Regions from separate parts of the Cobetia sp. 1AS1 genome, predicted to be linked through region 4. Evidence: predicted binding sites of a transcription regulator. Region 4 holds the regulator's gene; each other region holds the start of a gene.
What was found. The regulator sigma-54, encoded in region 4, starts transcription at its own class of promoters, with help from an activator protein. The targets are predictions, from matches to a motif close to TGGCACNNNNNTTGCTNT.

Region 1 (7,641 bases), on a different contig from region 4:
TGCAGGGTGAGGTCGACAAGCACATCGATCAGCTCTCCATCGCGCTGTTTCTCGGCCTGCTGGAGAAGCAGACCTGTGATCAACGCGTCGATCGTCGTCTGCTCAGAGTGCTCGACGTCATGAACGCGCAGCTGGCCCAGCCCCACGATGTGGCATCACTGGCCCGACTCGCCCACCTGAGCCCGACCCAGTTCCACAAGGTGTTCCGCGACAATCTGGGCGTCAGCGTCAAGCAGTACCTGACCGCCAGACGCATGGAGCGCGCGCGGGCGCAGTTGATCCATACCGATCTCAGCGTCCAGCAGGTCGCCGAGGCCGTCGGCTATCAGAACCTTTCCGCCTTCTCGCGGCGCTTTTCCTGCTACTTCGGCCAGTCGCCACGCGAGATGACGCGTCAGTATTCGAGCCTCACTCCCCCGAATGACTGAATCACTGAATGACGACTGACTGACTCGATCATCTGAACAACCGATTGAGTACCCGAACCCGGCAGTCAATCACCGCACGCTGGCGGTATATGACGTTTTGCTTCTCCTGGCAGATCAGAGCGTAGTTTCAGCACAATATATTCTCGCGATGAGGCGTAATCTCGTGCACACCGAGACACACTTCATTGCGAGCCATCCACCATGCAGCACTCCTTCTCCCGGACGCCCTTCCGCCCAGCGCTGGAACGCCAGATCGGCAATCTTTCCGTCCTCACGGCCGCCCTGCTCTGGGGCACGACCGGCACCGCCGCCCACTTCAATCAGGATGTCAGCCCGTTGGCCACCGGCGCCTTCGCCATGGGCTTTGGCGGCATTCTGCAGGCCGTGCTGTCGCGACGAATCCTCCATGAGGAGCTGGCCGCCCTGCTGGTCCACAAGCATCTCGTGCTGTGGGCGGCGCTGTTCATCATCGTCTACCCGCTGGCCTTCTATTCGGCCATGGAATACACCGGCGTGGCGATGGGCACCGTGATCACCATCGCCACGGCACCGTTGGCGGCAGCGGTGCTGGAATATGTGCTGGATCGCAAGCGCGTCAGTGCGCGCTGGTACGCGGCGCTGATGCTGGGCATGACCGGTGTGGGGTTGATGGCCATGGGCGAGACACGCCTGGCAGACACGGCGGCAAACGCCACTGCCAGCGGCGTTGCCAGCGAGAGCCGCAAGCTCATCGGTATCGGGCTGGGCGTGCTGGCCGGCGCGAGCTACGCCACCTATTCGCTGCTTGCCAGACGCATGATGCTGCTGGGCGTGCATCGCCGTGCAGCCATGGGGGCGATGTTCGGCTGTGCCGGCGTCCTGCTGTTGATCGGCCTGTCCATCAGCTGCCTGTTCCTCGATCCGCGCCTGTTCGCCACGCCGGTGAATTCGGCGGTCGCCATCTACATGGCGCTGATCCCGATGCTGCTGGCCAGCCTCATCTTCGGACGCGGGCTTGCCAGCGTGCCCATCAGCCGGGTGACGGTACTGACCATGTTCGAGCCACTGGTGGCGGGCCTGTTGGCCGTCATCGTGGTCGGCGAGCAGTTCACGCTGATGGGCGCCATCGGCATGGTGCTGATCATGACCTGCCTGATGCTGCAATTGCGTTCGCAGGCAACGCAGGCGCCGATGGCTAGCCCGCAGGCAGACCTCGCGTCCTGGACGACGCCCGACACGGCCTGCGACGCTCTAGTTGATACACACGGCGACACTGCCCAATGGGGTGAGCGTGATCCGTGGAGCGATACCGAGCATGGCCGCGATGCCAATCAAGGGCCGGAGCAAGGAGCGGAGTCATGGCAGCGTCATGACGCCTGACGGCAATGAGGGAATTGTTGGCAAGTTAGAGTACGCGCCCTGAGCGGCACCCAGCTGGCGCGGCAACTCAACTCCCCGAAAGTGGTTTCAGCACACTTTCGCCAGCGCTTATGCTGCGACTGAAAACGGCCAAGGGATTGGCAAGACACGCAAGGACATCACCATGACAACCACCCGCCCCGATATCGCTGCCTCTTCAAGATCGACCGACATGGGAAGCCTGGCCGTCCTGTTTGCCGCGCTGCTGTGGGGCACCACCGGCACGGCGGCCCACTTCAATCAGGATGTCAGTCCGCTGGCGACCGGCGCCTTCGCCATGGGCGTCGGCGGCCTGCTACAAGCTGTGATCGCGCGGCCCAATATCATGAGCTGCCTGGGCCTGTTGCTGGCGCAGAAGCGCTGGGTATTGCTCGGCGCCGTGTGTGTCGTCATCTACCCGCTGGCCTTCTACTCCTCGATGCATCTGGCCGGCGTCGCCATCGGCACGGTGATCACCATCGCCACGGCGCCACTGGCCGCGGCGATTCTGGAGCGCCTGTTCGGCCACCACCGACTCACGCTGAGCTGGTATATCAGCCTCGCGCTGGGCATTGCCGGTGTAGTGATGATGGCGATGGGCGAAACGGCCACTCATGGCGGAGACATTGCCACCATCAGCGCCGGCGGCGACCCGATGGCGACAGGGTCAGGGGGCGTGCCTGATGCTGACTGGCAACGCCTGACCGGTATCGTGCTGGGCGTCATCGCCGGCACGACCTACGCTGCCTATTCGCTGATCGCCCGGCGCATGATGGACCACGGCACCCACGCCCGCGCTGCCATGGGCAGCCTGTTCGGCGTCGCCGGTATCGCGCTGATCGCGGGCCTGGGCCTCAGCATGCTGGTGGCAGACCCGCGCCTGTTCGCCACCCCCGGCAACACATCAGTCGCGCTCTACATGGCGCTGGTGCCGATGTTCCTCGGCTATATCGCCTTCGGCTACGGCCTGAAGACCGTCGCCGCCAGCAAGGCCACCCTGCTCACCCTGTTCGAACCGCTGGTCGCCGCGCTGCTCGCCGTCACCATCGTCGGGGAACATATCGCACCGCTCGGCTGGCTGGGCATGGCGCTGATCGCCGTCTGCCTGGTGATTCAGGTGAAGCCACAAAGGAACATTGAATAAAATAGAAAACTCATATAGCTTTCAAAAAAGCAATAAAAAATGACTCCTTTTAATTAGGCCCGTCGACAGCTCACAGGCACTGAAATGAAAACCATAATCATAGCGGCGTTTTATCTCTTGCTAGCAGGCTGTACCACTGCCATGCACAACACCTCTACGCAAAGCAACATCAATGATGTGGATTTTAAAAACTATACAGTTGGCCAAACACAGAAAGCTTATGTGGGCGATCAGATCATTGCACGAAAGTCATATCAAGAAATCGTACGAAAAAATCAGTACCAGGCCTTAAATGATTTCGTATTCAAAGGAGGACTTGGCACTGTCGCTATTCATCTCAATGGAAGTTACGGCGATATTTTCAGAATCGCCGGCCAAAATGAGGATGGAAATAAAGTCGTTCACATCCCTCACAGCCATCTAATGTTTGGCATAGATTCTGATGGCAAGTGGGATGGGACAGTCATGGCTAGAAGTTTTTGGAACTCGCCTGTAGGGAGCGGTTCGCAATATAGCATTGAGCCCTCTGATACGACTTTTCGGCTTGTAGAATCTCGAGTCCCTTACTCCGAAGCGGGCTACCTCAATCATGAGATAATATTCACTGGATTGGGCGCAAATGGCCTCAGTATTTTGTATAGAGAGTATACTTTCGAGGACATGGCTCGCACAGCCTACAAGCAAGAATTGATATACCCTAGAAATAGCAAAAAAATTAGATTCAAGAATTACGACATAGAAATCATCTCTGCCGACGCTTCAGAAATAGTATACAAAATTATCAGCGACTGAGAAACGCTTATATAAAAGCTTTCTCGAGAAAACCACACTTAACTTTTATGCAACATTAAAACTCCTAAACCACTATCACCGCCCAGCAATAAATTTATTGGCTGCCGGGCGGTTCTTGCATTCCCCCTTCACATCAGACGCTCAGCCACTCACGCCGCCGTCTTGTTGGCCAGTTCGACCTTGGCAAGCTTGATCAGTCCGCCGTAGACGACGAAGGCGACCACGACACCCACGACGGGCGGCATGAAGGGTGAGCTCCAGGCGCACAGGCAGGCGATGGCGTAGGCGGCGAGGCCCGGCCAGTGATAATCGACCCTGGGCACCTCGGCGAGGCGCGGATACTGCCCTTTGTGACCGAGCCAGAAGTTGGCCATGATCACGCCGCCGATCGGCGGGATGAAGGTGCCGAGCAGAATCAGGAACGGAATCAGCCATTCATACATGCCGAGTACCGCCAGCACGGTGCCGATGGCCGCGCCGCCCAGGGTGACACGCTGACGATGCGGGGTGCGCAACAGATTGCAGCCGGCGATCGCGAAGTTGTAGATGGTGTTGTCCTGGGTAGTCCAGATATTGAGGAACAGCATCAGGACGGCGAGGCTGACCAGTCCCTGGGCGATCATCACGTCGACGATATCGGCCTGCTGGTAGATCATCGCGCCGAGCGCACCGGTGAGCACCATCAGGCCATTGCCGACGAAGAAGGCCGCCAGGGTCGCAATGACGGCGATCTTCGGCGAACGCGCGAAGCGGCTCCAGTTGGTCGCCTGGGTGCCACCGCTGATGAAGGTGCCGATCACTGCTGTGATGGCGGCCGTCCAGCTCATGGAATCCGTCGGCGTCAGTGCCGCAAGGCCTGCGACACCGCCGACATCGATCATGCCGGTGTAGAGACTGAACAGGATGAACAGAAACATGGCCGGCACAGCGATGCGCGAGAGCATGTCCAGCCCGCGATAACCGATCATCGCCGTCAGACAGAAGGCGAAACCGAAGATGACCATCAGCGGTGTGGTCAGCCACTCCGGCAAGCCGAGCGTCTTGACCAGCACGATGGCAATGGTCGCGGTGCCCCAGGCGTACCAGCCGATCTGGGTGAACCCGAGCACGAAATCAGACAGGCGGCTGCCCTTTTCGCCGAAGCACAGCCGGCCCATCAGCACCGAATTCAGGCCGCTCTTGCAGGCGATATAGGCCAGGGCGGCAGCGTAACCGCCGAGCAGCAGATTGCCGATCACGATGATCCACAACAGTTCATTGAGCGCGAACGCGGCACCCAATGCCCCGCCCGCCCACATGGTGGCGGTAAAGAAAGTGAAGCCGAGCAGCACCATCGAGGTGGAGAGCAGTCCCCGTCGTGCCGAGGCAGGCACTTCGCTCAAGGGATAATCATTGCCGGATTCGCCTGCCATCGATGCCTGATCTGAGGCAGGGTCTGAAGCGCGGCCTGATGCGTTAGGTGAGGAGTGTTCTGCCATGAGTGCCTTCCTGGAGCTCGGTCGTGAGTCGTCGAGTCTTGTGGTGGTGTCAGCCTGCCTGAACGCCGGCCACCGCCCCCTGCGGCAAGGTGGCGGGCAGGGCGGCGGTCAGAGCGGCGGTCGCTACCCTACCACCACGCAAGATTCACGCCACCCATCCTCAAACCGTGCAAGATGCCAGCGCGCCGCCCGTGCCATGAAGCTGACACAGCCGTCAGGTTCTGGCCTGGCTACAGGCGCGGTTGGGCGCAAGACAGCCTCCAGAAATGATTATGCGACAAGCCCGGCGCAGCACCTACGAACCCCTCAGGTACGCCGACGTTGGCATCATCTTGAGCGCCAGACAGCAGAACGCCACGCGGCGCACTCTTTCAGTGCAGCGCGTGGCGTGACTCTCGCCCTCCTTCACTGACATCAAAACCTGACACCGAGTACAGGATGCAAATTTTTCAGCCTTTCCTTGTTTAGCGGTTCATGCTGAAGCCCTTCAGCTGCTCGCCAGCACCCCTTCGCTGGCATTGACCTCTTCGCTGTCCATCAGGCGCAACCGGACCGGCACCGATTTCGAGGCGGGCGTGTTGCTGCGCGCATCACGGTGATCCAGCGGAATCAGGTCATTGGTTTCCGGATAGTACGCTGCCAGACAGCCGGTCGGAATGTCGTATTCCTTGAGCTTGAAGCCCGCCATGCTGCGCTCGACGCCGTCTTCGCTGACCGTTTCCAGCGTCACGCGCTGACCCTCGCTCAGGCCCAGCGTCTCGAGATCCTGTGGGCTGATCATCACCACCATCCGCGTGCCATAGACGTCGCGATAGCGGTCGTCATTTGAATAGACGGTGGTATTGAACTGGTCGTGACCGCGCATGGTGATGAGCAGGAAGGTGCTATCCATGTTCAGGGTCTCATGGGTGACCTTGTTCAGCCCCTCCTCATCCGTGCCCAGCCCCTCGGGGAACAGGAAGTTGGCACGCCCCGAGTCGGTATGCCAGATGCGCTCGCGCGGGGCGATGCGGATATGGAAGCCGCCCTGAGCCAGGCGCGCGTTGTAGTCAGGGAAGATCTGCGGGAAGACCTCTTCGATGCGATTACGAATCCGCGCGTAATCCGCCTGCAACCAATCCCAGTCCAGGGTCGGATGCGGCGGCAACGTCGCCTTGGCCAGCTGACAGGTGATGGCGATCTCGGAGTGCAGACTTGGGTCCGCCGGGGCCATCACGCCGCGCGATGGCGCAACGTTGCACATGCCGTCCTCAGCGCTGGAGACCTGCTCCGCGCCCTTGCCATCGGCGCCGGCCTGCAGATCACGCTCGCTATGGCCGATCGTGGGCAGCACCCAGCCATGCTTGCCGGGGTGCAGGTGACTGCGGTTGAGCTTGGTGGCGATATGCACCGTCATGTCCATCTCGTGTACCTTCTCGACCACGCGCTTCTGATCGGGAATCGCGCGGAAGAAGTTGCCGCCCATGCCGATGAAGGCGCGTACCTCACCGCGCAGAATCGCCTCGCAGCATTCGGCGACATCATGGCCGTTCTCGCGCGGGCACTTGATGTCGAAGACCCGATCGAAGGCATCCAGCATCGCGTCATTGGGCAGATTCTCGATGCCGACGGTGCGGTCGCCCTGCACATTGGAATGGCCGCGTATCGGGCAGGCCCCCGCGCCGGGCTTGCCGATATTGCCGCGCAGCAGCAACAGATTGATGATCTGCTGGATGGTGTCGCCGCCGCGCGCATGCTGGGTGATGCCCATGCCCCAGCAGCAGATCACGCGCTCGGCCTCCAGATAGGTCTGCCCCGCCTGTTCCAGCGATTCACGTGACAGGCCGGACATGGCGACCAGGTCCTGCCACTCGAGCTTGCGGCAATGCTCGGCGAAGGCATCAAAACCGTGGGTATGCTGGGCGATGAAGTCATGATCCAGATAGCCCACCGCATGCGGATTGCGCTCGCGCAGCGCATCGTCGGCCTCGATCACGTACTTGCACATCGCCTGCACGGCGGCGAGGTCCCCGCCGATGCGCAGCTGATGATACTGACTGCTGATCTCGACACCCTTGCCGCTCAGCATGTCCTTGGGCGACTGCGGGTCGGCAAAGCTGACCAGCGCCCGCTCGCGCAGCGGGTTGAAGCTGACCACCTCGGCCCCGCGGCCACGCGCCTCGTGGAGATCACCCATCATGCGCGGGCTGTTGGTACCGCTGTTCTGGCCGAAGATGAAGATGGCATCGGCCTGCTTGAAGTCCTCGAGATTGACCGTCGCCTTGCCGATGCCGATGGACTCAGGTAGCGCCCGCGAGGTGGTCTCGTGGCACATGTTCGAGCAGTCCGGGAAGTTGTTGGTGCCGTACATGCGCCCGAACAGGGAAAACAGGAACGCCGCCTCGTTGGAGGTGCGCCCCGAGGTATAGAACTCGACCTGGTT
Region 2 (7,641 bases), on a different contig from region 4:
CTTCCCCTGGGACAAGCTGCAGCATTTCTCCGCCTTCGCGTTGCTGGCGCTGACGACACGGCTGGCGGGCTTGACCAGCTTGATCATCCTGCCGGTCCTGCTGCTGCTGGGCGTCGCCATCGAATGTCTGCAGCTGGCGATTCCCTATCGCGGCGCTGAGGTGCTGGATGCACTGGCGGACCTCGCCGGCATCCTCATCGGGCTGGGAGTGTTCCAGTGCGTCCGACTGATTCTGCATCTGATCCGCCTCGGGCCGGCCTCTCGCTGAGCCTCTCCTCCGGGCCGCGTGTCATCGATACGCGGCCTGTCTGAAATTGTCATGCATCAACACTTTCCACTCCGGCCGTCTTTGGCTATGGTGCAGCGCCTGCGCCATGTTGGCGCTTGCCCGGCATGTCGCGTATCAAGACATCACGCCGCATGGTCGTCATGCGGGCCGTGAACTGCCGGCCTGACGCTGGCGCAGTGCTGATTGGCGCAATTTTCGATGGCCATCGTGCCGTCTCTATCCATACCTTGATATCCCGTCTGTGATATCCAATGCGAGGGTCCCCCATGACCGAACGTCTCGATGGCTCCTGGTTTACCGAAATCTTCGATCGCCACGGCAGCGCCTTCTCGCTCAAGGTCAGCCACAAGCTGCATGACGAGCAGACCCCTTATCAGCACCTCGAAGTCTATGCCACCGAGACCTACGGCAACCTGATGGTGCTGGACGGCTGCGTGATGCTGACTGACCGTGACAACTTCCTCTATCACGAGATGATGTCGCACCCGGCGCTGTTCGCTCATGCAGACCCCAAGCGTGTCGTCATCATCGGCGGTGGCGATTGCGGCACCCTGCGTGAGGTGCTCAAGCACCCGGGCGTGGAGAAGGTCACCCAGATCGATATCGATCCGGCGGTCACGCGTGCCTCCGAGCAATTCTTCCCGGCGCTGGTCGAGTCCAATGACGACCCGCGTGCCGAGCTGCTGTTCGAGGATGGCGTCAAGTGGGTCGACAACTGCCCGGACGAGAGTATCGATGTGCTGATCGTCGATTCCACCGACCCGGTCGGCCCGGCGGAAGGTCTGTTCAAGACCGACTTCCTCAAGCGCTGCCATCGTATCCTCAAGCAGGGTGGCCTGATGGTGCAGCAGAGCGAGTCCCCGCTCTATCATACCGATTCCATCATCAAGGACCTGCGCAACGACATGGGCGAAGCGGGCTTTGATAGCGTCGCGACCCTGCCGTTCCCGCAGCCGGTGTATCCGTCCGGCTGGTGGAGCTGCACCCTGGCGGGCAAAGGATGTGACGTGAAGTCCTTCCGCGAGGAAGATGCCGCTGCCGCCACCTTCGCGCGTGACTTCTATACCGTCGAAGGCCATCGCGCTGCCCTGGTGCTGCCGCCCTTCATGCAGCGCCTGCTGGAGAAGTGATCCGCATGCACCTTGCGGTGGCAAGGGAGTCCCATCAGGCACGAAAACGTGCCTGATGGGATGAACAAGCGTTGAGTCAGTAAGACCGAGACATTGGTCGCAATCTGCCACTCGCGCCACATCGCTGCTCCGCCAACGGCCGTTTCGCAATGAAACGGCCGTTTTTATTTTGCACCGATATGAGGCGAACTGGTCTCGCCATGAGCCTAACTGCGCGGCAATCGCGCGGAATGATCCGCCGCCCCACCCCGAGGCTTTGGCCTATATCACTGGGTTTTAGCGCTTTTTTCAGCGTTGAACGCAGCGGATCACGCGATAGGCGGAAATTGGAACGCGGCTTGCTATTGTCGATAGGTGCCATGCAATGCATTGCACCACTTCTGACTCGAGGCTGATCGAGCGGACTCCAGACTTTCGCGAGGGAATCACGATGCATAACAACAAGAAGCCACTGCTGATCGCTAGCGCCGCTGTCCTGGCCGCCTCCATGGCGACAGGCGCCAGTGCCGCGACCCTGGATAGCGTCAAGGAAAAGGGCTTTGTCCAGTGTGGCGTCAGCACCGGCTTGCCGGGCTTCTCGGCACCGGATGACGCCGGTAACTGGCAGGGCCTCGATGTCGATGTCTGCCGCGGCGTCGCGGCAGCCGTGCTGGGCGATGCCAGCAAGGTGCGCTATGTACCGCTGACGGCCAAGGAGCGTTTCACCGCGCTGCAGTCCGGCGAGATTGATGTCCTGTCCCGCAACACCACCTGGACGGCGACCCGTGACACCTCACTGGGCCTCAACTTCGCTGGCGTGAACTATTACGACGGCCAGGGCTTCATGGTCAGCAAGGACCTGGGCGTCTCCAGTGCCAAGGAGCTGGACGGGGCAGCCGTCTGCATCCAGTCCGGTACCACCACCGAGCTCAACCTGGCGGACTATTTCCGCCTGAACGACATGTCCTTCGAGCCGGTCGTCTTCGATACCTCTGACCAGACCGTCAAGGGCTTCGAAGCCGGTCGTTGTGACGTCCTGACCTCCGACCAATCCCAGCTCTACGCGCTGCGTATCAAGCTCTCCGATCCGGCGTCCGCGATGGTGCTGCCGGAAGTCATCTCCAAGGAACCGCTGGGCCCCGTCGTCCGTCAGGGTGATGACCAGTGGTTCAACATCGTCAAATGGACCCTGTTCGCCCAGATCAACGCCGAAGAGATGGGGCTGAGCTCCGACAACATCGAAGAGAAGAAGTCGGACACCAACCCGAACGTCGCGCGCCTGGTCGGTGCTGATGGCAACTACGGGGAAGCCATGGGGCTGCCGGCTGACTGGGCCTACCAGGTCATCAAGCAGGTCGGTAACTACGGCCAGATGTTCGAGCGCAACGTCGGTACCGGCTCCGCACTGGGTATCGAGCGCGGCTTGAACGCACTGTGGACCGATGGCGGCGTCCAGTACGCCCCGCCGGTTCGCTGATGCGCGGGCTCGCCCTGTACTGCGGGTGGGCCTTGCCCTCATGACAGGCTGAGCAAGGACGCTGGCCAGGGGAAGTGAGCGTCTTGCTCCACTTCCTCTGGCCAGCGTCATGTGGGCCCCGGTTAATGAGCCCCAGCCTGTACCTCGTGACCCATTCATCGAGTGCCGAGAGATAACTGATCTGCCGTTCGATAGGACGGCAGGCGGAAGTCGCATAGCTTTCCGGCGGAGATTGCCTGTATGACACAACCTGCTTCTCGCCCGCCGGCCACGGTCAAGCCGCCATTCTGGCGTGACCCGGCCAAGCGGGCACTGATCTTCCAGCTATTGATGCTGGCAGGCGTGTTCGGTGTGTTGGCGATCATCGTCAGCAATACCCTGACCAACCTCGAAAGCCGTGGCATCACCACCGGCTTTGCCTTTCTGGACAACACCGCAGGCTTTGGCATCCTGCAGAGCCTGATCGACTATTCCGAGCAATCCACCTATGGCGATACCTTCATCGTCGGCCTGCTCAATACCTTGTTGATATCCGCACTGGGTGTCATCGCCGCGACCGTGATCGGCTTCGTTATGGGGGTCGCGCGTCTGTCCCCCAACTGGCTGATCTCTCGGCTGGCGGCGGTCTATATCGAAGTCTTCCGCAACATCCCGCTGCTGCTGCAGATCTTCTTCTGGTATTTCGCCGTCCTGAGAACCCTGCCAAGTCCGCGTGGCTCGCTGTCGCTGGGCGAGGCGTTCTTCCTCAACGTGCGCGGTCTGTTCGTGCCGGCCCCCATCACCTCCAGCGGTTTCTCGGTGGTGATTGCCGTGTTCGTGCTGGCCGTCGTCGCCAGCGGCATCTTCAGCTACTGGAACCGTCAGCGTCAGGCGCGTACCGGGCAGCGCCTGCCGGCGGGCTGGATCTCGCTCGGTCTGATCATCGTGGCGCCACTGCTGGCCTACTTCGCGATGGGCATGCCGCTGAGCTGGGAACTGCCGGAACTCAAGGGCTTCAACTTCCGTGGCGGCATCACGGTCGTCCCCGAGTTCCTCGCCCTGTGGGTCGCGCTGTCGGTCTATACCGCAGCCTTCATCGCCGAGATCGTGCGTTCCGGTATCGAAGCGGTACCGCACGGCCAGACCGAAGCGTCACGGGCGCTGTCGCTGTCCGGTGGCATGACACTGCGTCTGGTGGTGGTGCCGCAGGCGCTGCGCGTCATCATCCCGCCGCTGACCAGCCAGTATCTGAACCTGATCAAGAACTCGTCGCTGGCCACGGCCATCGGCTATCCCGATCTGGTCTCGGTCTTCGCGGGTACCACGCTCAACCAGACCGGTCAGGCCATCGAGGTGATCGCCATGACGATGCTGGTCTATCTGACCATCAGTCTGCTGGTCTCCATGTTCATGAACTGGTTCAACGCCCGCATGGCGTTGGTCGAGCGCTGAGGGTCTGCCCATGTCGATTGAAAAGACCCTGTCACGGGTCACCGAGAAGATGATCGATTCCCGTCCGGCGCCGAGCGACAGCATCGGCGCGGTGGCCTGGTTGCGCAGCAATCTGTTCGCCGGACCGATCAATACGTTGTTCACGCTGTTCGCGCTGTATCTGGTCTATCTGCTGGTGGTGCCCAGCCTGCAGTGGGCGCTGATCGATGCCAGCTGGAGCGGCACCTCACGAGAGGACTGCACGGGGGAGGGCGCCTGCTGGGTGTTCATCAGTGCGCGTCTCGATCAGTTCATCTACGGCTTCTACCCGAGTGAGGAAACCTGGCGGGTCGATATCGTCTTCGCCGTCTTTGCGGCTCTGATCGCCTGGCTGGCGATTCCGAAGCTGCCGGCCAAGGGCTGGGTCGCCATCGTCAGCCTGGCGGTGTTCCCCTTCATTGCCTACTTCCTGCTGCATGGCGGCAGCTTCGGCCTCGAGATCGTCGGTACCCACGAGTGGGGCGGCCTGATGCTGACGCTGGTGCTGGCGGTGGTGGGTATCGTGGCGGCACTGCCGCTGGGGATCCTGCTGGCGCTGGGGCGTCGCTCCGAGATGCCGATCGTGAAGAGCATCTGTGTGGTGTTCATCGAGTTCTGGCGCGGTGTGCCGCTCATCACGGTGCTGTTCATGGCCTCGGTGATGCTGCCGCTGTTCGTGCCTGGCGAGGTCAATCTCGACAAGCTGGTGCGCGCGCTGATCGGCATCACCCTGTTCCAGAGTGCCTACATGGCGGAAGTGGTGCGTGGTGGCCTGCAGGCGATCCCGAAGGGACAGACCGAGGCCGGCATGGCGCTGGGGCTGGGCTACTGGCGCAACATGGGGCTGATCGTGCTGCCCCAGGCGCTCAAGCTGATGATTCCCGGCATCGTGAATACCTTCATCGCCCTGTTCAAGGACACCTCGCTGGTACTGATCATCGGGCTCTTCGATCTGCTCGCCATCGTGCAGGCCGGTCTCGCCGACCCCAAATGGCTGGGCTACTCCATCGAGGGCTACGCCTTCGTGGCGCTGGTCTTCTGGGTCTTCTGCTTCAGCATGTCGCGCTACAGCCAGTATCTCGAGCGCCTGCTGCATACCGGTCACAAGAAGCGCTGATCACGGCGCCAAGGAATCTTCATCATGACAACGACAACATCCGCCTCGCAGGGCAACACCGGCGCCGATGAGCGCCCGATGATCGAGCTCAAGGGTCTCAACAAGTGGTACGGCGACTTCCACGTGCTGCGCGACATCAATCTGAGCGTGCGCAAGGGCGAACGTATCGTCATCTGTGGCCCTTCGGGGTCCGGCAAGTCGACGATGATCCGCTGCATCAATCATCTCGAGGAGCATCAGGAAGGCGATATCGTGGTCAACGGCATGCCGCTGACCCAGGACATCAAGCAGATCGAGGCGATCCGTCGCAACGTCGGCATGGTGTTCCAGCACTTCAACCTGTTCCCGCACCTGACGGTGCTCGAGAACTGCTGTCTGGCGCCGATATGGGTGCAGAAGCGGCCGCGCCGCGAGGCGGAAGCGGAAGCCATGAAGTACCTGGAGCGCGTGCGCATCGCCGATCAGGCCCACAAGTTCCCCGGTCAGCTGTCCGGCGGCCAGCAGCAGCGTGTCGCGATCGCGCGCTCGCTGTGTCTGAGCCCGGAGGTGATGCTGTTCGACGAGCCGACCTCGGCGCTGGACCCGGAGATGATCAAGGAAGTGCTGGATGTCATGGTCGAACTGGCCAATGAAGGCATGACCATGCTGTGCGTGACCCACGAGATGGGTTTCGCCAAGACCGTCGCCGACCGCGTCATCTTCATGGATCAGGGCCAGATCATCGAAGAGAACGCGCCGGAGCCGTTCTTCAACAACCCGCAGTCCGAGCGGACCCAGCTGTTCCTCAGCCAGATTCTGGGGCATTGAGGCCACGGACTGACCGGATGCTGTAAGCCGTAAAAAGACAACGCCCCGCGTGATTTTCATCACGCGGGGCGTTTTCGTGTGTGAGTCGAAAGTCAGTCAGTGGGTGATCACTATCAATTCATTCCGCTGAATAAAGAGGCTCGCTTAGAGGCTGGGCTCGGTGCGGCGTACTTCGCTGCTGTTGGTGTCTGGCAGTTCTTCATCGCTGCCCAGGCTTGGCTCCTGCGGCTTGGCTGCGGCCTTGGGCGATGCAGCGGCAGGTGTATCGGCAGATGTCGCCGTCGCCGCTGTGGCAGTGGGCGCTTCTTCGCCTTCGCGCGGCCAGGTGACGCTGCGCGGCTTGCCGACCCAGCTGTCGTCATTGTCGTGCACCGCCGGGCGGCGCGAGATGGAGCGCGTCACCAGCGCCGCGGCATCCAGGGTGTGGTTGCCCCCGCGAATGCTCAGCAGGTGATGCGGCGCCATCAGCAACTCGAACAGCAGGCGCGTCATCACGAAGGCCAGCAGGAAGCCGCCGACACCTTGCGCCAGTACCGGCCACTGCGCGACCAGCGAGTTGTCAGGCCCGATGGGCGTCAAGTGCTGCAGCGTCCAGCCGCAGGCAGCCGCCAGCAATCCCAGCTGCAGCATCAGGTGAGCGGTGACCAGCACGCGCCGGGGCAGCGGGCGGCGCATCAGGAGCAGATTGCGCATCGAAACTTCTCCGAGAAAAGACCACAGGATGAGGGGAGCGGTGGCAGACGGGCAGGCGGCACCCCGCGTTGGGCGGATGTTAGCACGCACTTCGCCATCGATGTCATGTCCGGGAGTCGCGACGCCAGTGTCGGTTCTGGCGACGATGGAGGAGCGTTGCATGTGGCTGGCGGGGTAAAGGAAAGGCCGGGCATGCCGATACAGAGAGCGGCACGTACCGATGATGACGCCGGTACACCGCATGCCTGCATGCCTTGCCACCGAGGGGCAGACCGACGCGCTCTGCGCTGGCGCCCCCGGCCCCCTTCCCGATGGATTTGAACCAAGGAGTGGCGATGTTTGCCTCGTTACGTGCGCGCATCACGTTAGCCTGTGTGGCGATAGTGCTGGTGGCGCTGGTGGTCGTCAGCAGCCTGAATGCCTGGACCACGTTCCGCAATACGCATGCCGATGAGAGCGACTACCAGCAACAGTTGCTGAGATCGAACGCCGCCCAGCTGAGCCAGTGGTTCAGCGTGCATATCAATGCGGTGAGCGGCATCGCGGCCAGTAGCCTCGAGAACTTCCCCGATGCCGCCTTGACCCAGGCGATGAGGCAGGGCGACTTCAGCAAGACCTATGTCGGCTTCCCGGATGGTCGCTTCCGTTACTTCGATGGGCGCCCGGGGCGGGCAGGTTATGACCCGCGCCAACGTGGCTG
Region 3 (7,641 bases), on a different contig from region 4:
TCGGTGCCGTCATCGAAGTCGGCCACGACCTCGAACAGGCCACCTTCACTCAACAGCTCGGCAAGCCCGCGCCGAAACAGCGGATGGTCGTCGACGAGCACGACTCGTGTCGGGGGTGTCGAGGGTGTCTGGTGTGTCGAGGGCATCTGGCGAGTCACGGTCATGTGTCGTGGCGCTCCCAGCTCAGTGTCACGCGGGTACCGCCATGGCGGGGTTGGGTGATGGCGAAGTCGGCCCCGAGCTGGCGTGCGCGATCCTGCATGATGCCCAGCCCGAAATGGGCGGGGGCGATGTCGGCGGGGTCAAAGCCGCAGCCGTTGTCCTCGATGGTCAGCAACACCCGCTCCGCTGGCTGAGGCCCTGAAGACTGATAGAGCAATTGCAGGCGCAGGTGGGTGGCCCGGGCATGGCGCACGCTGTTGGTCATCGCTTCACGCACGATGAACATCACCTGCAGGGCCTGGGCATCGGGGAGGTGCAGCGACTGGATGCGGTTGTCGAGCTCGAACACCAGGCCTGAGCGTGTCTCGAATTCCTCGATCAAGTTGTCCAGCACACAGGCCAGCGGCGCGTCTCCCCAGGTGGCGTGCGCGCCGTTGATGAGCTCCCGGGTCTGGCGCAAGGCGCGCCGGGACTGGGTATGCACGTCCTCGGCCAGTGCCTGCACTTCCTGTGGCGCACGACGAGCGGCGCGAGTCAGGCGTGCGCTCTGCATCTGCAGATAACTCAATTCCTGGGCGAGGGTGTCGTGCAGCTCCGCCGCCAGATGTCGGCGTTCGTTCTTCAGCGCCTGCGCCACCGCTGCCTTGATGTCTTCGGCGTGACGCGCCTGTTGCTGCTGATGCAGTGCCAGGCCACGGCTCAGGGCATCGATGGCGGCGCTCGCCAGCCTCGATTCGAGGGCTGCGGCGGCCGGCTCTCCAAGCCACAACCAGTCATCGCCAGTCGCCTGTCTGTCAGTGGTGTGGGTGAGGGCGACCAACACCCCGTGGGGCCTGCCCGAGACAGCTGACGGCTGGCGGCTGACGTGCGCGTCATGGGCGATCTGGCTGACGATCTCCTGCAGGGTCTGACGCGTCTTTGCGGGCAGGGCGAGGCCAGTCGGCGCGATCACCTCATGGCGTTGCTGATCGACCCCACGATGCAGCACGCAGCTCTCGACAGGACGTGAGCAAGCCTGAGTACCGGCAACCTGCTGGCTCAGTAAGTCCATCCTCTCTCCCTGAAGGTCTCCCCAAAGCTCTCGCAGCAGCTCTCCCAGCAATGATGGCAGCGTCTCCGTGAGGTCAGCGCAGGTGGCGATGCGCAGGGTGATGGCGTCGAGCTTGGGAGTCTCGCGCCTCGCATCGCCGGGGGAGGAGTGCAGTGGCTCGTCGTCGCGGCGTACGTCGGCACGGCGTACATCAACCAGGGCGGCCGCCGTTCGTGCAGCAGGCACCTTGCCTTCCTTCCCTGCGCCGAGAATGACTTCCATGCGAGCTCCTCTCTCTACTTCCTGCTTCGGGGTTCTTTCTTCGGGCTTGCGATGTCGCGTCAGCAAGCTTGATGAGCAAGCTTCATGCCAGTGAACGGCTTACCCCTTCATGGGTAACTCTCTTGATGGATTGTCGCGATCTCCACTGTGAGTAAATTTAATTAACCATGAAGAACGTGGTGCGTCGCAGAAGGGGACATGCACCATCCAAGCACATCGGGGAGCTGCTTCACCCCATCACGCGTGCAACGCCGGACCTACTTGCCATGACCACAAGAGGTATCACCACGATGGAGCTTGCAGTCGAGATACCCGCTGCCACGCCGTGCCAGCTGTATCGTTATCGAATACCCGGGCTGGATGCGCTGGCGCTTGAGCTGTCGCCGGGGGACAGCGTGCAGGTGTCATCCGTCGATGGTGCCCAGGCCTGCGAGTGGCTGCTATTGCCACCAGGGGGCCGGGAGGGTCAGCACGGGGTGGCAGAAGCTGGAGGGGCAGAAGCTGGAGGGGCAGAAGCTGGAGGGGCAGAAGCTGGAGAGATTGCAGACACAGTCGATGGACTGACACTCGCGCGCTACGCCAGCATCACCTGTCTGGAAGAACATGCCTTTGCCAGCCAGCCACAAGGGGCAGAAGAGGGTAAGGCCGAGCAGGTGCGAAGCCCGTTCACCCAGCAGCGTCTGGCAGCGCTGGGAGTCGCGCAGGTGCCGCTGTCGGAGTGGCAGCGCTTGTCAGTGGCCGGGTTGCCGGCCGAGATTCGCTGGCCGCGTGAAGCGCCAGCCGCGCGACTGATTCTGCTGGCCCCCGGTGATGACATGCAGCTCGATGGCAAGCATCTGGCCACCGAGCTTGAGGTCTCGCACTTCTGCGAGGGGCTGGTGGGGCAGGAGCAGCTGCCAGCGCCATTGGCGCCGATCAAGCAGGAGACGAGAGTCTCGGCGGGCACGGTCGAGGTCTATGAGGTCAAGCAGGGCGAGTGGATCCAGATCATCGATGTGGCGGGTCGTCAGTGCTCCGATTTCGTGGCCTTCGATGCCAATGCCTGGGCGCAGGGTAAAGAGCTGGGGCTGGACGCCGGCGCCACGCGCAGCCTGTCCGGTCATTGCATGCCCAATCCGGGGCTCTATTCGGTGTTCTTCGATCAGCATCTGCATCCGATGCTGGAAGTGGTGCAGGACACGGTGGGGCGCCATGACAGCTTCATGCTCGCCTGTTCGCCGCAGTATTACGAACACCACGGCTACTTCGGCCACGATAGCTGCACGATCAACTTCAACAACGCCCTGTCGGCGTCGCATGGCATTCAACAGCGTGCCAGCTGGCCGGCGATCAACTTCTTCTTCAATGCCTATGTAGAGCCCTGCGGCACCCTGGCGGTGGACGAGCCCTGGTCGCGCCCCGGCGACTATGTGCTGCTGCGCGCCGACCGTGACCTCATCTGCGCCTCATCGGCCTGTCCGGATGACATCGACGCCGCCAATGGCTGGGTGCCGACCGATATCCAGGTGCGCATCTACGCCGCTGAACATGATTTCCCCCGTGGGATCGCCTATCGCAATCGGCCCGAGGAATTGCCGCGCATGACACTGCCCACTGCCTTTCATCCCTGCACCTCCGCCTTGACCAAGCAGTTCATCGACTACCACGGCTACTGGCTGGCCACGCATTACGAAGGGTGGGGTGCGCGGGCCGAATATCTGGCCTGCCGCGAGCGGGTCGCGATGATGGATCTCTCGGCGCTGCGCAAGTTCGAGGTCGCCGGTCCCGATGCCGAACGCCTGCTGCAATACGCATTGACCCGCAATGTACGACGGCTCTCCATCGGCGAGGTGGTGTACTCCGCCATGTGTCAGGAAACCGGCGGCATGCTCGATGACGGCACCTTGTTCCGCATGGGCGAGCAGACCTTCCGCTGGATCTGCGGTGACCCGGCCAGCGGCCAGTGGCTCAGGGAGCTTGCCCAGCGCCAGGGCTATCGCGTCACGGTGCGTGACTCCACTCATCAGCTGCACAACATCGCGCTGCAGGGGCCGAAGAGCCGCGAGGTGCTGGCGCCGCTGATCTGGAATGCGCGTACCCAGCCAGACGTTCAGGGGCTGGGCTGGTTCCGCTTCATGATCGGTCGTCTGTCGGGGCCGGATGGCATTCCGCTGATGGTGTCGCGTACCGGCTATACCGGCGAGCTCGGTTATGAAATCTGGTGTCATCCCAAGGACGCCCCGGCCGTGTGGGAGGCGATCTGGGCGGCGGGTGAGCCCCATGGCATCGCGCCGCTGGGACTGGATGCCCTCGACATGCTGAGAATCGAGGCGGGGCTGATCTTCGCCGGTCATGAATTCTGCCCGCAGACCTCCCCCTATGAGGCGGGCATCGGCTTCACCGTGCCGATGAAGAGCAAGGAAGAGGACTTCGTCGGGCGGGCAGCGCTGCAACGCGAGGCGCCGGAATCACGGCATCGCGTGATGGGCCTGAAGATGCACAGCAGCGAGTTGGTCAGCCATGGCGATCTCGTCTACCACGGCCGCTATCCGGTGGGCGTGGTCACCAGTGCCACCCAGTCGCCGCTGCTCGATCGTTCCATCGCGATGTGCCGCCTGGCACCGGACTTCGCAAGCCCGGGAACCCAGCTTGAGATCGGCCAGCTGGATGGCCATCAGAAGCGCCTCGCCGCCGAGGTGGTGACATTGCCCTTCCATGACCCGGAGCGCCTCAAGGTGCGTAGCTGATCTCACTGCCAGGAGGGGAAGCATGAGAGGTGAGTCGCGCGCAATGACTTGCGTATATGCAGCGCCCTGCAAGTCATCTCGCGGTGCATGCCGTGGCCGGCATGCCTCAATAACGCCCATCCTCCTCGCAGGGAAGGCTCCATGGGCTTCATATCTGAAGAGGAGTCCTCGGTTTCAAGAATGATGCAGTAAAAACAACGAATTGCTGAGGGTGGCCAATGAGGGTCATCTGGCATGTCGCTTGCTTTATCCAGCAGGTCCCCTTGAAAAACAACAACAACCCCCGGACGGGCAGTGCCGCTTGCACAGTGAAGCGCGCTGATCCACAGGCTCCGGTAAAGGAGAAAAGACGATGGATGAAAAGACGTTGCAAAGCATATTGGATATGCATCAGGCGATGAACATCGAGGTGTTCTATTGGTGGTGTACCGCCATCATGTTCCTGATCCATGCAGGCTTTCTGGCCTATGAGATCGGTGCCTCGCGTTCCAAGAATGCGTTGGCATCCGGCATGAAGAACGTGCTGACGCTGGCCTCGATCATCCCCGCCTTCTACTTCGTGGGCTGGTGGATCTACAACGCCTTCCCCAACGGGCTGATCCCCATCGAGGCGTCCGCCGCTCTGCCGTGGAGCGCGAGCATGCGTCCGGACGCCGATGACATGGGCACCGGCATCTTCTTCGCCGCCTTTGCCCTGTTCGGCGCGACTACCGGCTCCATCCTCTCGGGGGCGGTGATCGAACGCATTCGCCTGGGGGCCTTCCTGATTCTGGCGGTGATTCTCGGCGCCGGTGTCTGGATCATGGCGGGCGCCTGGGGCTGGCATCCGGATGGCTGGATGCTGCACAAGCTGGGCTACCACGATGTCGGCGCCGCCGGTGTGGTGCACGCCGTGGCCGGCTTCTTCGCGCTGGGCGTGCTGCTCAATCTGGGCGCGCGCATCGGCAAGTACAGTGACGATGGCAAGCCGCAGGTGATCGCGCCGCACAACATGCCGATGACGTTGATCGGCCTGATGCTGATCATCGTCGGTTTCTTCGGCTTCCTCGGCGGCTGCATCATCTTCAACACCGGTGACATCGGCTGGACCACCATCTACGGCAATCGCACCAACCTTTCTGCCTTCGCCTTCAATACCCTGATGGGCTTCGGTGGCGGCGTGATCGGTGCCTATCTGTCCTCGCGTGATCCCTTCTGGACCATGTCCGGTGCGCTGGGCGGCATCATCACCGTCGCGGCGGGGCTGGATCTCTACAACCCGGGCCTGGCCTTCGTGCTGGCGGTCACCGGTGGCGCCCTGATGCCGAAGATTGGCGCACTGCTCGAGAAGCGTGGCCTGGATGACTCCGTCGGCGCCTTCGCGGTGCATGGCTTCTGTGGCTTCTACGGCGTGGTACTGGTGGGCATCTTCGCGGCCGGCTTCCCGAATGTCGGCGAAGGCGTGCCGGACGTCTCCTTCACCGGCCAGCTGACCGGCGCGGTGGTGATGGCACTGACGGGCTTCATTCCGGGCTGGGGCGTGGCCTATCTGCTCAAGAAGTTCAACCTGCTGCGCGTGCCGCCGCATGTCGAGGTACTGGGGCTGGACCTGTTCGAAGTCCCGGCCAAGGCCTACCCGGAAAGCCTGTCCTCCGAGACAAGCTCCAGCGTGCCGGCACGTTCCGGTGGGGTGGTCGCGGCGCCGATGGACAAGCGTCCTGACATCAGCTGAGCCCTGGTAGCTGAGCCCTGGTAGCTGAGCCCTGGTAGCTGAGCCCCGGCGCACATCCTGAAGGGGCCGGTCTGTCGAGATGATGTCGAGATAAGCGCTGACTGGCCCCGTTATTGCAGTACTGGTAGACCCATCCGATATCCGCTTTCGCAAGGAGTCTTGCAATGGAAACTGTCGATACTGTGGTACACGCTGGCAACTATGCCTTCTTCTTCAGCAACTCTGGTGCCGTGGCGGTGTGCCTGCTGGTCGCCGCTGGCGTCTGCATTGCGCTGAGCGCCAACATCCTGCGTCACGAGAAAGCGTCCTTCGAGAGCAAGAAGACGCCGTGACCCTCTGGGCATCATGACCGGCACATCAAACGCCGCAGCGCTCAGCGCTGCGGCGTTTTTGATAGGTGGCATGCACCCGATTGGCTTTGCGCGAAGAGAGTGTGGCGTGCGTCACGCAGTCGTCACCTGAGAGCTTGATAATGGCGGCCCCTCAAGGTGGCCCTCATGGAACGCGCGATAGCATGAAACTGATCCATCTGACCGACACCCATCTGGTCGCTCCTGACAAGCGACTTTACGGGCTGGACCCACGTGCACGGCTAGCGGCTGCCGTTGCCGATATCAATCTGCACCACGGCGATGCTCAGGGCGTGATCATCAGCGGTGACCTGACCGATCGCGGTGAACCGGCCGCCTTCCAGGCGCTGCGTGAGGTACTGGAAGAACTGTCGATGCCGTATTTCCTCGGCATGGGCAATCATGATGCGCGTGAGGCTCTGCAGGCCGCCTTCCCGGAGCTGCCCTGCGATGACGGAGGCTTCGTGCAGTATGCGCATGCCTTCGGCCCCGGCGCTGATGATTGCGTGCTGGTGATGCTCGATTCGGCGGTCGCGGGGGAGCATGGCGGTCTGCTGTGTGAGTCCCGCCTGGCGTGGCTGGATGCCTGTCTGGCTGCGCATCATGATCGCCGTATCCTGCTGGCGCTGCATCATCCGCCCATGGTCCTCGGCATCCGTTACATGGACGACATCCGCTTGCAGAATTCACAGGCGCTGCATGACGTGATCCAGCGGCATGGCAATGTCGAGCACTTGCTGTTCGGGCATGTGCATCGTCCGGCCAGCGGTGTCTGGCGGGGGCTCTCGTTCTCGACCCTGCCGGGCGTCAATCACCAGGTCGGGCTGGATCTGGTCTCTGCAGCGGATTGTCTCGCCGGCAGTCATGAGCCGCCGGCCTATGGCGTGCTGATGATAGGCCAGGAGCAGATCGTCAATCACCTGCACCTCTACATGGATGACAGTCGCCGCTATTTCTTCCACGACACGCTCGAGGCCGCCCAGTCGCTGGAGGCGCTCGATGAATTGATCGCTCTGCAGCGCGATGAGCGGATTCCGACTCGCGAGCGCGAGCCGTTGAGCAACACCTTGCAGGCAGCTGAGGCAGCAAAAGAATGAACAAAGCGTTATATGTCTTTGATTTTGATGGTGTGATTGCCGACAGCCTGACACTGTGTCTCAAAGCCTGCGCGCATGCGGCGCGTCTGGAAGGGCGGACGATCGTGCTGGAACGCAATAGCTGGGAGTCGCTGGACAACGTGACCTTCGAGGAGATGGCGCGTGTGCAGGGCTTCACGGACGAGGCCGTCGCGCGCTTTGCCGCACATGTCTTTGCCTATACCCGCCAGGCGACGCCGCCGGCGGTCTTCACCGGCATGCGCGAGGCCTTGTCGGCGCTTGC
Region 4 (7,641 bases):
GGCGCTGTCCAACTCCGGGGAGACCGCCGAGGTCACGGCGCTGCTGCCGCTATTGAAGCGCATGGGCACCCCGCTGGTCTCGATGACCGGCAAGCCCGGCTCGACCCTGGCGCGTGACGCCGAGGCGCATCTGGACACCAGCGTCGCCCAGGAAGCCTGCCCGCTGAATCTGGCACCCACCGCCTCGACCACCGCTGCGCTGGTGATGGGCGACGCCCTGGCGGTGGCACTGCTGGAGGCGCGCGGCTTCACTGCCGAGGAATTCGCGCTTTCCCACCCGGGTGGCAGCCTGGGCCGACGCCTGCTGCTGCGGGTCCAGGACGTGATGCACCATGGCGACGCCCTGCCGCGCGTGGCACTCGGCAGCCCGCTGCGCGATGCGCTGCTCGAGATCACGCGCCAAGGCATGGGCTTCACCTGCGTGATCGATGATGACGACCACCTGGTCGGCGTCTATACCGATGGTGACCTGCGCCGCACCCTCGACCAGCACGGCGATCTGCGCGCGCTGAAGGTCGATGATGTCATGACCCGCGGCGGCAAGACCGTGCGCGCCAGCATGCTGGCCGCCGAAGCGGTGCGCATCATGGAAGAAAACCGCATCAGCGTTCTGGTAGTCTGTGACGAGGATGAGCACCCCATCGGAGCCATCCATATGCACGGCCTGCTGGCCAGCGGCGTGATCTGAACTCCCGCGGGCGTTCGCTGTCTCTGTTCGACGGCAGATCGTCCCGGCAAGACGCTACCGCTCTACGCCCATCAGCGCCGTTCACAGGACAGCGTCAAGCATGCACGGAGTGCGAGGAGAAAGACCATGAGCGACACGAATTCCCTGAGCGAAGAATATCCGCAGGACATCATCGACCGCGCACGCCGCGTGCGTCTGCTGGCGCTGGATGTCGATGGCGTGCTCACCGACAACCGCCTGCACTACGATGCCAACGGTGTCGAGACCAAGTCCTTCCATGTCCAGGATGGCCATGGCCTCAAGCTGGTGCTGCGCAGTGGCGTTCGCGTCGCGCTGATCACCGGCCGCAGCTCGCCGATGGTCGAGCGTCGCGCCAAGGAACTGGGCATTCAGGATGTCATCCAGGGCCGTGAAGACAAGCTGGTCGCGCTGACCGACCTGTGCCGCGAGCACGGGATCGCGCTGGAAGAAGTCGCCTATTGTGGCGATGACCTGCCGGACCGCGAGGCCATTCGTCGTGTCGGTCTCGGCGTCAGCGTGCCCAACGCCATGGCCTACGTGATGAGCGAGGCCAACTGGGTCACCTCACGCCAGGGCGGCGATGGCGCCGTGCGCGAGCTCTGTGATCTGCTGCTCAAGGCACAGGGCCACTGGGCCTCGGTGCTGGACACCTACCTGCAGGAGTCGCGTCCCTGATGTTACGTCTGCCCCGCCCTTCTCCGCGTCTCTGGCTGATGCTGCTGTTGCTGCTCGTCGGTGGCGTGCTGGCGCTGATCGAGCAGCGCAACAGCCTGGAATCGACCGTCAATGTCGAGGTCGACAGCAGTGAGCCGGATTACTATCTCGACGGGGCAGACATGACACGCTTCGATGCGCGCGGCGTGGCGATCCAGTCCATGACCTCGCCGCATATCGAGCACACGCCAGGCGATGACGTGACCCGGGCGCAGACCCCGAAGATTCGCACCAACGACAGTGAAGACCGCCGCTGGTATGCCACGGGTGACAGTGGCGTGTTGAGCGCCGGCGGCGACACCTTCACCCTCGAGGGCAATGCCAGACTGCGCCAGCCCGATGACCGCTGGACCCTGGATACCGATGTCCTGCACTACAGCCGTGATCAGAATCGCGCCTGGAGTGACGTGCCGGTCGTGATCACCCAGAATGGCCAGCATGTCGAAAGCGACAGCTTCAGCGCCGACCTCTCCCGGGATTCCGCCGTGCTGCAGGGCCGCGTTCGCAGCGTCCTGCAACCCGGCACGGGCCAGAGCGAGGCCAGCAAGGAAGCTGAGCGCATCGACTCGGGCGCCGACAGCACCACTACCGATGATGGGCGCGTCAACAGCACCTTCGAGGCAGCGCCTGCCAGCGGTGAATGAACCCGCCGGGCTGGCCGTCACGCCATGACCCGCGCCGCAACACCTTCTTCTCTGCCGCTCGATGGCATCATTGCTCGGGCGGCGACCCCGTCATGCCAAGGAGCCACCATGACTTCCACGACTCGCAAGCCCTTGACGGCCTGTCGCCAGACCCTCAACAGCGGTGTCATGGCGCTCTGCCTGGCACTGGGCATGTCCACCTTCGCCCCTGCCGCCATGGCGCTGGACAGCGATGCCAGCCAGCCGATCAACATCGCCGCGGACGCCCTGTCGCTCGATGACAAGGCCGGTACCGCCACCTACACCGGCCAGGTGGAAATGCGCCAGGGCAGCATGAAACTCGATGCCAGCCGCGTCGATATCAGCCGCGCCGGCAGCGGCGAGATCTCGCTGGTCAAGGCCACCGGCAAGCGTGCCTACCTGGAACAGCAGCCCGCGCCCGACGAGAAGCTGGTCAAGGGCTGGGCCGACACCATCCGCTACCATGCGCTGGAGCGCCGCGTGGAGCTGGTCGGCAACGCGCGTCTCGAGAAAGGCGATGACACCTTCGAAGGCGGCTACGTGGAGTACTTCCTCGACAAGCGCCAGGTGAACGCCAACAACAGCAAGACGGCACAGCAGACCGAAGGCGGTCGCGTGCACATGACTCTGACGCCGCGCGGCGCCAATGCCAGCAAGGAAAACTGAGTCATGACTGCTGCTACTCCGCGTACGCTGAGCGCTCGCCATCTGGCCAAGGCCTACAAGGGCCGCAAGGTGGTCAAGGACATCTCGCTGGAGATCCGCCAGGGCGACATCGTCGGCCTGCTGGGCCCCAATGGCGCCGGCAAGACGACCTCGTTCTACATGATCGTCGGGCTGGTGCGCGCCGATGCCGGCAACGTCTCCATCGATGACCAGGACCTCTCCGCTGCCGCCATGCATCAGCGTGCACGCGCCGGCATCGGCTATCTGCCGCAGGAGGCGTCGATCTTCCGCAAGCTGTCGGTGGCCGACAACATCATGGCGATCCTGGAGACCCGCAAGGACCTGGATCGCAATGGCCGCAAGGCACGCCTTGAAGAGTTGCTCGAGGAATTCAGCATCACGCACATCCGCGCCAGCGCCGGCATGAGCCTGTCCGGCGGCGAGCGTCGACGGGTCGAGATCGCCCGGGCGCTTGCCACCGAGCCGGACTTCGTACTGCTCGATGAGCCCTTCGCCGGCGTCGACCCCATCTCGGTGGGCGAGATCAAGAGCATCGTGCGCCAACTGCGCGATCGTGGCATCGGCGTGCTGATCACCGACCACAACGTGCGCGAGACACTCGATATCTGTGACACCGCCTATATCGTCGGCGATGGCCAGATCATCGCCCACGGTGATGCGGACTCCATCCTGGCCAACCAGCAGGTGCGCGACGTCTACCTGGGCCACGAGTTCACGCTCTAGGGTCAGCGGCTGCGCTGAGCCCACCGGAGGCGAAAGCTTCGAAAGCCGCTGCGTGATTTTATCGCGTAGCGGCTTTTTCATGTCTGACATCAGACGCATGCATGACGTCCATACCACCTTGGTGGAAACATGGCATGCAAGTTGCTTGAATATTCACGACAACCTCTTGTCAGTGCCCCGAGTCACGGTATAGCGTAGTAAGCACGTTCCTTTGCCGTGAATTGACTGACTCCATGAAACCCACCCTGCAACTCCGCCTCGGCACCTCGCTGACCATGACGCCGCAGCTCCAGCAAGCGATCCAGCTGCTGCAGCTGTCGACGCTCGACCTGCGTCAGGAGATTCAGCAAGCCCTCGAGTCCAACCCCATGTTGGAGCTCGACGAGGACTACGAGTCGCTGGATGTCGTCGAGACACAGGATTCGAGCGAGATCTCCACTGCCGACTCCTCGAGCGAGATTCCCGAGGAATACCCCCTCGACAGTGACTGGTCGGACCTCTACCAGGACCACGCCGGTAGCCTGACCAGCTCCGGCAGTGGCAGCGGGAGCGAAGAAGGGCCGGACTTCGATCGCAATACCAGCGTCGAGAGCCTGCAGGACCACCTGCGCTGGCAGCTGGCGATGACCGACCTCGATGGCCGTGAACGCCAGATGGCGGAGAGCCTGATCGATGCCGTCGACGGTGCCGGCTATCTGAGCCTGTCTCTCGATGAGCTGGTCGATGGCCTGCGTGGCCAGGGCCTGCCCGGCCTCAAGGCCTCCGAGCTCGAGCAGGTATTGCTGCGTCTGCAGCAGTTCGACCCGACCGGCGTCTTTGCCCGTGATCTGCGCGAATGCCTGCTGCTGCAACTGGCGCTGCTGCCGGATGATCTGCCGCTGCTGGCGCAGGCGCGCCGCCTGGTACGCCAATTCCTCGAGGCACTGGGCAACGATGATCGCAAGCTGCTCAAGCGGCGCCTGAGCCTTGACGATGACGAGCTGGACCACGTCATTCGCCTGGTACGTGCGCTCGATCCGCGTCCGGCATCCGCCTGGGGCGAGCCCGCCAGCGATTACGTGATCCCTGATCTGCTGGTGCGCCATACCCGGCATGGCTGGCAGGTCGAGCTCAACCCGGAAGCGCTGCCCAAGCTGCGCATCCAGCCGGAATACGCCGCACTGATCAAGCGTGCCGACAAGTCCGCCGACAACACCTTCCTCAAGGACAACCTGCAGGAAGCGCGCTGGCTGATGAAGAGCCTGTCATCACGCAATGACACCCTGCTCAAGGTCGGCCGCGAGATCATGGCACGCCAGATCGACTTCCTCGAGCAAGGCGAGGAAGGCATGAAGCCGCTGATTCTGGCCAACATCGCCGAAGTGGTCGAGATGCACGAATCGACCATCTCGCGGGTCACGACCCAGAAGTACATCCACACCCCGCGCGGCGTCTTCGAGCTCAAGTTCTTCTTCTCGAGCCAGGTCGGTGGCAGCGGCAATGGCGACGCCCACTCAAGCACCGCCATTCGTGCCCGCATCCGCAAGCTGATCGCGGAAGAGCCGGCCCGCAAGCCTCTCTCCGACTCGCGGCTGGTCGATCTGCTCGCCAGCGATGGCATCGAGGTCGCACGCCGTACCGTGGCCAAGTATCGCGAAGCGATGGGCATCCCCTCCTCCAGCGAGCGCAAGCGTCTGGCCTGACCCGTCACCTGCGGCTGCCATGCCCTGCTTTCACCTCCACAATGGCAGCCGCCGCCAACCTCAAGCGCTGGATTTTCCGCTCATCAGCCTCTGACTTCGCGGGCAGCGGTACGCCTGTCGCGTTCCCTGTCATCCCGGCAACCGCTCGCCAATTGCCCGTCATGGCACATGACGGCGCGCAGGATGACGGTAAAAAACCGCCGTTACGGCAGCGTCATTCACCGTCAATCGCATGTTTTTAAAGTCACTTTTGCGCGTATTGCACCTGGATGACACCCGGTGAACCTCCCGGAACGCCGCTTGCTCCACGCAATCGGAGCGCCTGAAAGGTGACGTACATGCAGGGATTGGCGACGAAAACCCGCCTTCTTGCGCGTCTTTCACGCACCACCCATCAGACGTGCCCTTGAAGTCCACTCCGATACCCCTCACTGAGTTGAAGACAAGCACTGAGCCACGATGCAGCGCAGCGTTGATCTTTGCGCAAAGCTTGGGCATTGTCGGTACAGACGCTCACGACATCTGACGCCACTGGCAAGGGTGCGAAAACATCGCCAGACGGTGGCCGTCAAGCCTGTTGCAGAGCGTCCGATCAGGGTTTGCTCGTAGTCAAAAAGGGTTACAATTGAATGGCAACCCGCTGGATAAAGGAGCGTGTCCATGCAAGTGAATATCACCGGGCATCATGTGGAACTTACCGATCCTCTCCGCGATTACGTCAACGAGAAGCTCGCTCGCCTCGAACGGCATTACGACAACATCACCAATGTTCAGGTGACACTGTCGATCGAGAAGGAGCGCCAGCAGGCTGCCTGCACCTTGCACGCGGCAGGCGCTGACCTCCACGCCCTGGCAGAAGACCCCAACATGTACGCTGCCATCGACGCGCTCGCCGACAAGCTGGATCGCCAGCTGGTCAAACACAAGGAAAAGTCCCAGGCTCGCTCTCAGGGCACCGGGACCCGTTGACCTTCAGCCATGACACTTGATCAGATCCTTCCCCCCGAGCGCACGCTTTACGGTGTCCCCGGGGGGAGCAAGAAGCGGGTGCTTGAATTCTTCAGCACCTTCATCGCACAGAACATTCCCAGCCTGGATAGCCAGGAAGTCTTCTCGCGCCTGATCGGGCGCGAAAGACTGGGGTCGACCGGCATTGGCCACGGCGTGGCCGTGCCCCATGCACGCAGCCCGCATTGCAAGACGCCAATCGCTGCGTTTCTGAAGCTCGGTGAACCCATCGACTTCGATGCCATCGACGGAGAACCCATCGATCTGCTGTTCGTGCTGCTGGTGCCTGAGGAAGCGGATGAGACCCATCTGACGCTGCTCGGGCAGGTCGCGGAATTGCTCAATTCCCCGACCAATCGCTCGGCCCTGCGCCAGGCAGACAGCCAGCGTGCACTCTTTGAGGCATTGACCCAAGCCATCGCCGAATTACCGGCGCGCTGAATGACAGGCCCGGACATCGTCCGGGCTTTCGTCTTGCTGGCCTTCCATCGGCCGACGTACAGCGCACTGATAGCGGGCAGCCTTCTGCCCCACCCCTGCATTCTTTCGACGTTGACCTCGCCCTTGGAGAGCACTTCATGAAGATCGTGATCATCAGCGGCCGCTCCGGCTCCGGGAAATCCATCGCTCTCCAGGCGCTGGAAGACATTGGCTACTATGCCATCGACAATCTGCCCGGCATGCTGCTGGCGCCACTGGTCGATCAGCTCGAAAAGGACAGCCCGGCGCGTCGGCGCATCGCGGTCTCCATCGATGCCCGCAACCTGCCGGAAGCCTTGACCCGCTTCCCCGAACTGCTCGACAACGTCCGCCAGAGCGGCATGGACGTGCAGGTCGTCTACCTGACCACCGATTCGCGAGTGCTGCTGGAACGCTACTCGGCGACCCGTCGTCGTCACCCTCTGACGCGCGACAACGACCATACCCTGGCCGAGGCCATCGAGATCGAGCAGAAGACGCTCGCTCCCATCCGCCAGAAGGCCGATCTGGTCATCGACTCGACCAACCTGAGCGTGCACGACCTGCGCTCGCGGATCACCGAGCAGGTCGCCCAGCACAGCTCCCGCCACCTGACGCTGACCTTTGAATCCTTCGGCTTCAAGCATGGCGTGCCGACCGACGCCGACATGGTGTTCGATGCCCGCTGCCTGCCCAACCCGTACTGGGACATCAATCTGCGCGGCGATACCGGTCGCGATGACAGCGTGGCCGAATTCCTGCAGCGCTACCCCACCGTCCAGGCGATGCATGACGATATCGCCGGCTGGCTGGAACGCTGGCTGCCCGCCTATCAGGACAGCAACCGCAGCTACCTGACGGTGTCCGTGGGCTGCACCGGCGGCCAGCATCGCAGCGTCTACCTGTGCGAGCAGCTGGCGAGCTACTTCGCCGAGCGCCTGCCTGAGGTGCGCCTGCGTCACCGCGAGCTGGGCATTCATACCGCGCTGAGCAA

Region 1: the regulator sigma-54 is predicted to act here: its motif matches at 5,399-5,416, upstream of codB (cytosine permease).
Region 2: the regulator sigma-54 is predicted to act here: its motif matches at 1,747-1,764, upstream of QD280_RS07705 (amino acid ABC transporter substrate-binding protein).
Region 3: the regulator sigma-54 is predicted to act here: its motif matches at 4,431-4,448, upstream of QD280_RS02900 (ammonium transporter).

What each region holds. Positions count from the first base shown of each region.
Region 1 covers NZ_JARWKU010000006.1:163,533-171,173, forward strand. The annotation lists gene QD280_RS11950 (AraC family transcriptional regulator) at 1-428, shown strand, start outside; gene QD280_RS11955 (DMT family transporter) at 630-1,787, shown strand; gene QD280_RS11960 (EamA family transporter) at 1,951-2,949, shown strand; gene QD280_RS11965 (hypothetical protein) at 3,034-3,741, shown strand; gene codB (cytosine permease) at 3,891-5,153, opposite strand; gene QD280_RS11975 (FdhF/YdeP family oxidoreductase) at 5,707-7,641, opposite strand, start outside.
Region 2 covers NZ_JARWKU010000003.1:109,754-117,394, reverse strand. The annotation lists gene QD280_RS07715 (VanZ family protein) at 1-268, shown strand, start outside; gene speE (polyamine aminopropyltransferase) at 556-1,419, shown strand; gene QD280_RS07705 (amino acid ABC transporter substrate-binding protein) at 1,850-2,875, shown strand; gene QD280_RS07700 (amino acid ABC transporter permease) at 3,116-4,306, shown strand; gene QD280_RS07695 (amino acid ABC transporter permease) at 4,317-5,441, shown strand; gene QD280_RS07690 (amino acid ABC transporter ATP-binding protein) at 5,520-6,248, shown strand; gene QD280_RS07685 (hypothetical protein) at 6,393-6,941, opposite strand; gene QD280_RS07680 (methyl-accepting chemotaxis protein) at 7,277-7,641, shown strand, end outside.
Region 3 covers NZ_JARWKU010000001.1:679,605-687,245, forward strand. The annotation lists gene QD280_RS17855 (response regulator transcription factor) at 1-164, opposite strand, end outside; gene QD280_RS02890 (histidine kinase) at 161-1,474, opposite strand; gene QD280_RS02895 (aminomethyltransferase family protein) at 1,741-4,200, shown strand; gene QD280_RS02900 (ammonium transporter) at 4,553-5,911, shown strand; gene QD280_RS02905 (hypothetical protein) at 6,076-6,243, shown strand; gene QD280_RS02910 (phosphodiesterase) at 6,426-7,358, shown strand; gene QD280_RS02915 (HAD hydrolase-like protein) at 7,355-7,641, shown strand, end outside.
Region 4 covers NZ_JARWKU010000004.1:128,033-135,673, reverse strand. The annotation lists gene QD280_RS09225 (KpsF/GutQ family sugar-phosphate isomerase) at 1-688, shown strand, start outside; gene QD280_RS09220 (HAD hydrolase family protein) at 815-1,384, shown strand; gene lptC (LPS export ABC transporter periplasmic protein LptC) at 1,384-2,067, shown strand; gene lptA (lipopolysaccharide transport periplasmic protein LptA) at 2,176-2,754, shown strand; gene lptB (LPS export ABC transporter ATP-binding protein) at 2,758-3,498, shown strand; gene QD280_RS09200 (RNA polymerase factor sigma-54) at 3,732-5,180, shown strand; gene raiA (ribosome-associated translation inhibitor RaiA) at 5,841-6,149, shown strand; gene QD280_RS09190 (PTS sugar transporter subunit IIA) at 6,159-6,629, shown strand; gene rapZ (RNase adapter RapZ) at 6,767-7,641, shown strand, end outside.